Regions from separate parts of the Paenibacillus chungangensis genome, predicted to be linked through region 1. Evidence: predicted binding sites of a transcription regulator. Region 1 holds the regulator's gene; the other holds the start of a gene.
The links. The regulator Rex, encoded in region 1, represses fermentation and respiration genes when NADH is low (regulators of the CRP and FNR family bind a similar motif). The targets are predictions, from matches to a motif close to TTGTGAAATATTTCACAA.

Region 1 (3,424 bases):
GACGGTACGCTTGTGAAGCGATTAATTCCAGGAGAGACATCGGAACATTGGCAGGAAGCGGTCGGAGTTGAAGGGAATATTCATGTCGAGCTTGCACGGTTAATCAAGACGTTTGAAAAGCTTATTAGCGATGTGAAGGAACGAAGCGAAGAACAGAGTGTGCAAGGCGTATTGACGGACCTGAACGGCTGCCTGCGTGACTTGAGCAGACTGAAGGACGAATTACGCACGATGACGAAGCTGGAACAGGTGGATTTCGTGTTCTGGATTGAAGGCAATAGCGCTTACCGTCACCGCTCCGTTCAATTGTACGCGGCGCCGATCGATGTCAGCCGCAAGCTGCAGCAGTATTTTTTCGATGCGAAGGAAAGCATAGTGCTGACTTCGGCGACGCTGACGGTCAAGAAGACATTTCAATATGCGGAAGAACAGCTTGGACTTGCAGGCTACGAAGAGAAGGGCAAGCTTCGTGCAGTTCAGCTGCCGTCACCGTTCCAATACCGCGAGCAGGCCCTGGTTATCGTTCCCAGAGACTTTCCGGTACTGAAAGGAGCTTCCTACAACGACGACTATGTGAATAGGCTTGTGCAATCATTAAGGGATGTGGCGAGCGGAACAAGGGGGAGAATGCTGGTATTATTCACATCTTACCGGATGCTGCGAGGCGTATACGATCCTCTTAAGGAATCGCTTGCCGAAGCAGGCATCAATGTGTTGGGACAAGGCATTGACAGCAGCAACCGATCGAAGCTGACAAGACGATTCCTTCAGCAACCGGAATCTGTCCTCCTTGGCACGAGCAGCTTCTGGGAAGGGGTGGACATTCCTGGTGAATCCTTGATCTGTCTAGCTATTGTCAGGCTGCCCTTCCAGCCGCCAAGCCATCCTGTACTGGAAGCGAAAGCGGAGTTACTGCAGCGGAGGAACCAGAACCCCTTCATGAAGCTGTCCATTCCTGGAGCCGTCATCAAGTTCAAGCAAGGATTCGGTCGATTGGTCCGTTCCTCGCAAGACAAGGGGATTGTTATTATATACGACACAAGAGTAATCGAAACATTCTACGGCAAGCACTTCCTGTATTCCTTGCCCGGCCCAAAAATCGAGACGATGCATGTGGATCAGATCGTTCCCAGAATGAAAGAGTGGCTGTCAGACCGGACTGTTGCAGCCGATGACCAAGCAAAGATCGTGCCAGCGATAGAGGAGGAATAGCGGCAATGAAGCAAACCAAAATATCGGAAGCGGTAGTGAAACGGCTTCCGTTGTACTTACAGGTGTTAAACGAGCTTCATGCACGTGAGGTGCAGACGGTGTCCTCTCAGGAGCTGGGAGTGAAGCTTGATTTGAATCCTGCTCAGATTCGTAAAGATTTGGCTTACTTCGGAGAGTTCGGCAGGAAGGGCGTCGGCTATGATGTCGTGTATCTGATCGAGAAAATTCGTCAAATATTAAAGGTGAACCAAACGATTAAGGTCGCGTTGATCGGCGCAGGCAATCTTGGTCTGGCGCTCTGCAACTACAATAAATATTCCAAAGACAATATGCAGATTACCGCTGTGTTCGACAATCACCCCGAGAAGGTAGGAAGCAGTATCGGCCATTTGACCGTACAGCCGATGAGCAAGCTTGCTGAATCCATCAAGGAGCACAATATTCGAGTCGGCATTATAACAGTACCCGCTCATGAAGCGCAAAACGTAGCGAATGAGCTGACAAATGCGGGTATTGAAGGCATACTAAATTTCGCGCCGGCTATTCTTCGGGTCCCGGAAGAAATTCGCATTCACTATGCGGACTTCACGAAGGAATTATTGAGCCTGGCTTACTACTTGAATCATGAAGGAGATGAAAACGATGAGTCAGCTATGGATACAGAATAGCCTGTTCGTTACAATGGATGATGCCTTGCCCGTCGTAAAAAGGGGTCACATGCTCGTATCGGACGATCGCATCGCTTATATCGGCGAAGAGGAGCCGCAGCCGCAATGGCTGCAATCCGATGTGAAGAAGTTCGATGGAAGCCGCCATGCCATTATGCCTGGCCTCATTAATACGCACGGCCATTCACCGATGACGCTATTGCGCGGTTATTCGGACGATGAAGCGCTGCAAGTGTGGCTGGAACAAAAAATGTGGCCGATGGAAGCGCGTTACAGAAGTGAAGACACGCGTGTCGGAAGCGGTCTTGCGATTGCGGAGATGCTGCTCAGCGGCACAACGACGTTCGTCGATATGTACGACCGGATGGAGCAGGTAGCGCTTATGACAGAACAGGCCGGCATGCGCGGTGTGCTGATGCGCGGAGTCATCGGCCTGTGCTCTGAGGAAGAGCAGCGCGCTAAGCTGAAGGACTCTGTCCAATTCGCGAAAGACTGGAACGGGGCAGCGGGGGGCCGCATCACGACGATGCTGTCGCCGCATGCGCCATACACGTGTCCTCCAGCGTTCATTGAGCAATTCGTACAGGCAGCACATGATTACAATCTGCCGCTGCACACCCATATGTCAGAGACGACCGCGGAAGTGGAGCAGAATGTTCGTGATTACGGGAGCAGGCCGGTGAAGCATCTGGATTCGCTTGGCTTCTTCTCGCGTCCGGCGCTTCTTGCCCATGCCGTACATCTGAACGATGAGGAGATCGCGTTGCTCGCAGAGAGAGGCGCCTCAATATCCCATAATCCTGTAAGCAATCTGAAGCTGGCAAGCGGCATTGCCAGAGTGACGGATCTGATGAAGGCCGGCGTGAAGGTGTCTCTCGGCACCGATAGCGTCGCAAGCAACAATAACCTGGATCTGTTCCAGGAGATCGCTATGGCGGCCCTGCTTCATAAGGGAGTGACTAACGATCCTACTGCCGTTCCTGCCATGGAAGCTCTGAAGCTTGGAACAGTATATGGCGCGAGGGCGCTGTGGCGCGAAGATATCGGCGTGCTTAGGGAAGGGATGAAGGCGGACTTCATCGCTCTTGACATCGATCAGCCTCACTACTATCCGCTGACGGATATCGTGTCCCATCTGGTGTATGCGGGTAGCGGACGCGATGTGACCGATGTGTGGGTAGACGGCAAGCAGGTGGTTGCCGGAGGGAAATGCCTGTTCCTGGACGAGGAGAAGCTGCGACGCGATGCGCAGGCCAGCTTCGAGCGGTTGCTGCAAGCAACATGAGGGTGATTGACAGGAAGTCACCGCCGCTGATGAATAAGAAGCGATGGCTGGTATTGATTACAGCTTGCCTGTTGACATTGGCTGTATGGGGCGTATTCTATTATCGCAGCGTTCAAATGCCGAATTGGACCGAATCGCAGGAAGTGAGGCAAGCTGTGACGGAAACGGCAGGCCTTGTGCGAATCGAATCATTGACCAAGCATATCTGGGACGAGGTAACCTGGGTTGCGCAAGGGTCGGACGCTTCTGGACAGCCCGT
Region 2 (3,424 bases), on a different contig from region 1:
ATCGCAATGCCGTCTCCGGTAGCTACCTCCGGATTGGTCGTATAGCGGTAGAGTTGACCCGTTCCTCCTGAGCATAGAATCGTAGCCTTGCCCCGCACGAATACACGCTCGCCATCCGGCTTCTGCACAATGGCCCCGCAGCACTCGCCATCCTGCGTCACCAGGTCGATCGCGAAGTGCTCGTCCCACACTTCGATGCTGTCACTGGCCACCGCCTTCTCCGACAACGCCCTGACAATCTCGTAACCGGTCGCATCGCCATTGGCATGCAATATACGACGCTGGCTATGCGCTCCTTCCTTCGTCAGGGCGAACTGGCCGTTCTCCTGATCGAACTGCGTCCCCATCCCGATCAGGCTGCACACGCCCTCGGGCCCCTCGTGCACCAGCACATCGACCGCTTCTCCAGAGCACAAGCCCGCTCCCGCGATCAGCGTATCCTGCCGATGATAGGCCGGTGAGTCCTCATCGGATATCACTGCCGCTATACCGCCTTGTGCATAGCGCGTATTGCTGTCGAGCAACGATTTTTTTGTGATCATCAGCACCGAATGAAGCTCGCTAGCCCTTATAGCGGTAAAAAGACCGGCAATGCCGGCCCCGATTACAATAACGTCTCTATCGATTACTTTGAGCTTGTTGAGCTCTATGTCTACTAGGTATCTTGGTATCACGGCGGTTCCTCCACTTTCGCTTAAGCATGGGAGCAGCGCATGCTACTTCACCTGCAGCATGCGCTCCAATGACAGACGTGCTTTCTCCGCTACTTGAGGCGGTACATAGATTTGAGGCTGCATCGTCTCCAGACATTTGACGAGCTTCTTCAAATTATTAACCTTCATATTGGGGCAAACCAAATATTTCGAAGCGAAGTGGAACTTCTTGTCCGGACTGTCCAGACGAAGCTGATACCCCGTTCCATCCTCGGTGCCAACAATAAATTCCTGATAATCCGAATCGCGGCAATATTTCAAAATAGCCGTAGTGCTGCCTACGAAATCGCCAAGCGCCACCACTTCGGGTCGGCATTCCGGATGAACGACGAACTGCGCCTCCGGATACTTGGCCTTCATCTCCTCGACATCCTTTACGGTAAGCATGTCGTGTGTATTGCAGTAGCCTTCCCAGATGATCATATTTTTGTCCGTATTCTGCTGCACGTAATGACCTAGATTCTTGTCTGGAACCCAGATGACATCTTGCCCCTCTACGGAATTGACGACATTCACGGCATTGGCTGACGTACAGCAAATATCCGTCTCGGCTTTAATCTCTGCCGATGAATTAATATAAGTGACGACAGTGGCGCCGGGATGCTGCGCCTTCAGCTTGCGAAGACCCTCGACATTGACCATGTCGGCCATGGGACAACCTGCACGCTCGTCTGGAATAATGACCGTCTTGTTCGGCGCCAATATCTTGGCGCTCTCGCCCATGAAGTGGACGCCGCAGAATACGATAACCTCCGCATCGGTCTGCGCAGCCTTCTGGGCCAGCAGGAAGGAATCGCCTCGGAAATCTGCGACCTCTTGAATTTCGTCTCGCTGATAATAATGAGCTAGAATAATGGCATTGCGTTCCTTCTTCAATTGCATTAGCCGTTCACGCAGTACGCGGTTCTGCTCCGCCTTGCGCTCCAGTGCCAGTGCTTCCACGTTAATCCTCTCCTCTTATGAGGGATGGGACGATATGTGAGAATAATCACTTTCGCCCCATTCCATTGTACGGCGATCGCCTCTACTTTGTGAATTGATGCACAAAGTCATGGAGGCGTTCGCCTTTCGCTGCATAGTTCGTTTAATTAAGATTAAATTTACACTTGGCAGGAAGGTCTGTCAATGGATGAAAGGGCATTTCATAGCATTATTTCCCGATCGGAGCCCCCGTCACCGTCTTGCAGGATCATAAGGCTGTCCCAGCGCAGCTGGAGCTTGCGTTCTGCCGGCGGCAGCGGCGAGCACAACTAGCGTTAGCACATAAGGCAGCATATAGAACAGCTCTGACGGCAGCTGTCTGGAGAATTCGAACAACTGCACGAAGTTGCGAACGGCACTCGCAAGTCCGAAGAAGAGTGCCGCACCTGCAAGACCTATCGGATTCCATCTGCCGAATATAAGCGCCGCAAGCGCGATAAAGCCTTGCCCCGATATCGTATTGTGGGCAAAACTGCTGGTCGTGGTCAGTGTAATCGTCGCGCCGCCAAGCCCAGCTAGCGCACCGCTCAGCATGACACCGATATAACGATATTTGGCCACATGGATGCCAACGGTATCCGCCGAGCTGGGATGCTCGCCGACCGCTCTTAAGCGCAGTCCGAACGGCGTCATGTACATTACGACGTAGCTGACGGCGACCAGCACAATGGCTAGATAGGTTGTGGGATAGGCCCTGAACAGTCCCTCCCCGATAATCGGAATGTCCGACAGTCCGGGAATGGGCATTTTGCCGAACACATACTGCAGCTGCCTTGTCTGGGCAGACTCGTTATACAAGCTGCGCGTGAAGTATATAGCGGAGCCAAGCGCCAGTATATTGATCACGACACCGACAACCGTCTGATTCGCACGGAACGTCACGGCGGCAACAGCATGCAGCAACGAGAACAGCACGCCGTACACTGCAGCAGCCGCAAGGCCGACCCAAGGCGACAGAGCGCCGAACCCCGCGTTCGTGGCATAATCCGTCATGACAGCGGCGGCGAAGGCGCCCGACACCATCAGACCCTCCAGGCCGATATTAATCACGCCCGATCGCTCGGAGTACATGCCTCCAAGCGCGGCAAAAATAAGCGCCGTCGAAAAAACGAGCGTAATATTCAACAGTTGCCCCGCAATGTCTACGAAATTCATGCCGCGTTGCCTCCTCTTCTCTTGTCAGCCCTGGCCCTGCCAGACATTAACGGCTTCACTAATAGCAGGACAATGCCGTGGGCGGCTACGAAGAAAATAACGGAACCAATTACGATTCGCACAATCTCCGACGGCACTCCCGCTCCGAAGCTCATGCCCGCAGAGCCATACGTCAATCCCCCGAACAGCATCGCCGCAAGCAGTACGCCGATCGGCGAATTGCCTCCCAGCAGCGCCACGGCAATCCCGTCAAAGCCGTATCCCCAGTAGGACGCCATAATCGTCTGATTGCCGAATACGCCCAGCACTTCGAACACGCCTCCAAGACCGGCGAACACCCCGCTGTAGAACATCGATTTCAAGATGGTGCGATTGACGTTCATGCCCGCATATAGCGCGGCATCGGGATTCAGCCCTACCGCTCGCAGCTCGTAGCCTTGCTTCGTCCGCCACAGCAGCACGTAGAAGATCGCAATGCAAATCAGTCCGACTACGGTGCCCCAATGCATGCGCGCACGATCCATCAGCTCTACGAGCCAGTCGATCGACATCAGCGCCGATTCGTGAATCGGCTT

Region 2: nadA (quinolinate synthase NadA) is a predicted target of Rex. The motif match lies at 1,743-1,760, and genes of this name have one in related genera.

The regions. Positions count from the first base shown of each region.
Region 1 covers NZ_JBHTJZ010000005.1:649,966-653,389, forward strand. Annotated here, with positions in the region: gene dinG (ATP-dependent DNA helicase DinG) at 1-1,212, shown strand, start outside; gene ACFQ2I_RS05570 (redox-sensing transcriptional repressor Rex) at 1,218-1,880, shown strand; gene ACFQ2I_RS05575 (amidohydrolase) at 1,855-3,165, shown strand; gene ACFQ2I_RS05580 (hypothetical protein) at 3,195-3,424, shown strand, end outside.
Region 2 covers NZ_JBHTJZ010000071.1:15,535-18,958, forward strand. Annotated here, with positions in the region: gene nadB (L-aspartate oxidase) at 1-674, opposite strand, end outside; gene nadA (quinolinate synthase NadA) at 717-1,655, opposite strand; gene ACFQ2I_RS22325 (ABC transporter permease) at 1,887-2,849, opposite strand; gene ACFQ2I_RS22330 (ABC transporter permease) at 2,846-3,424, opposite strand, start outside.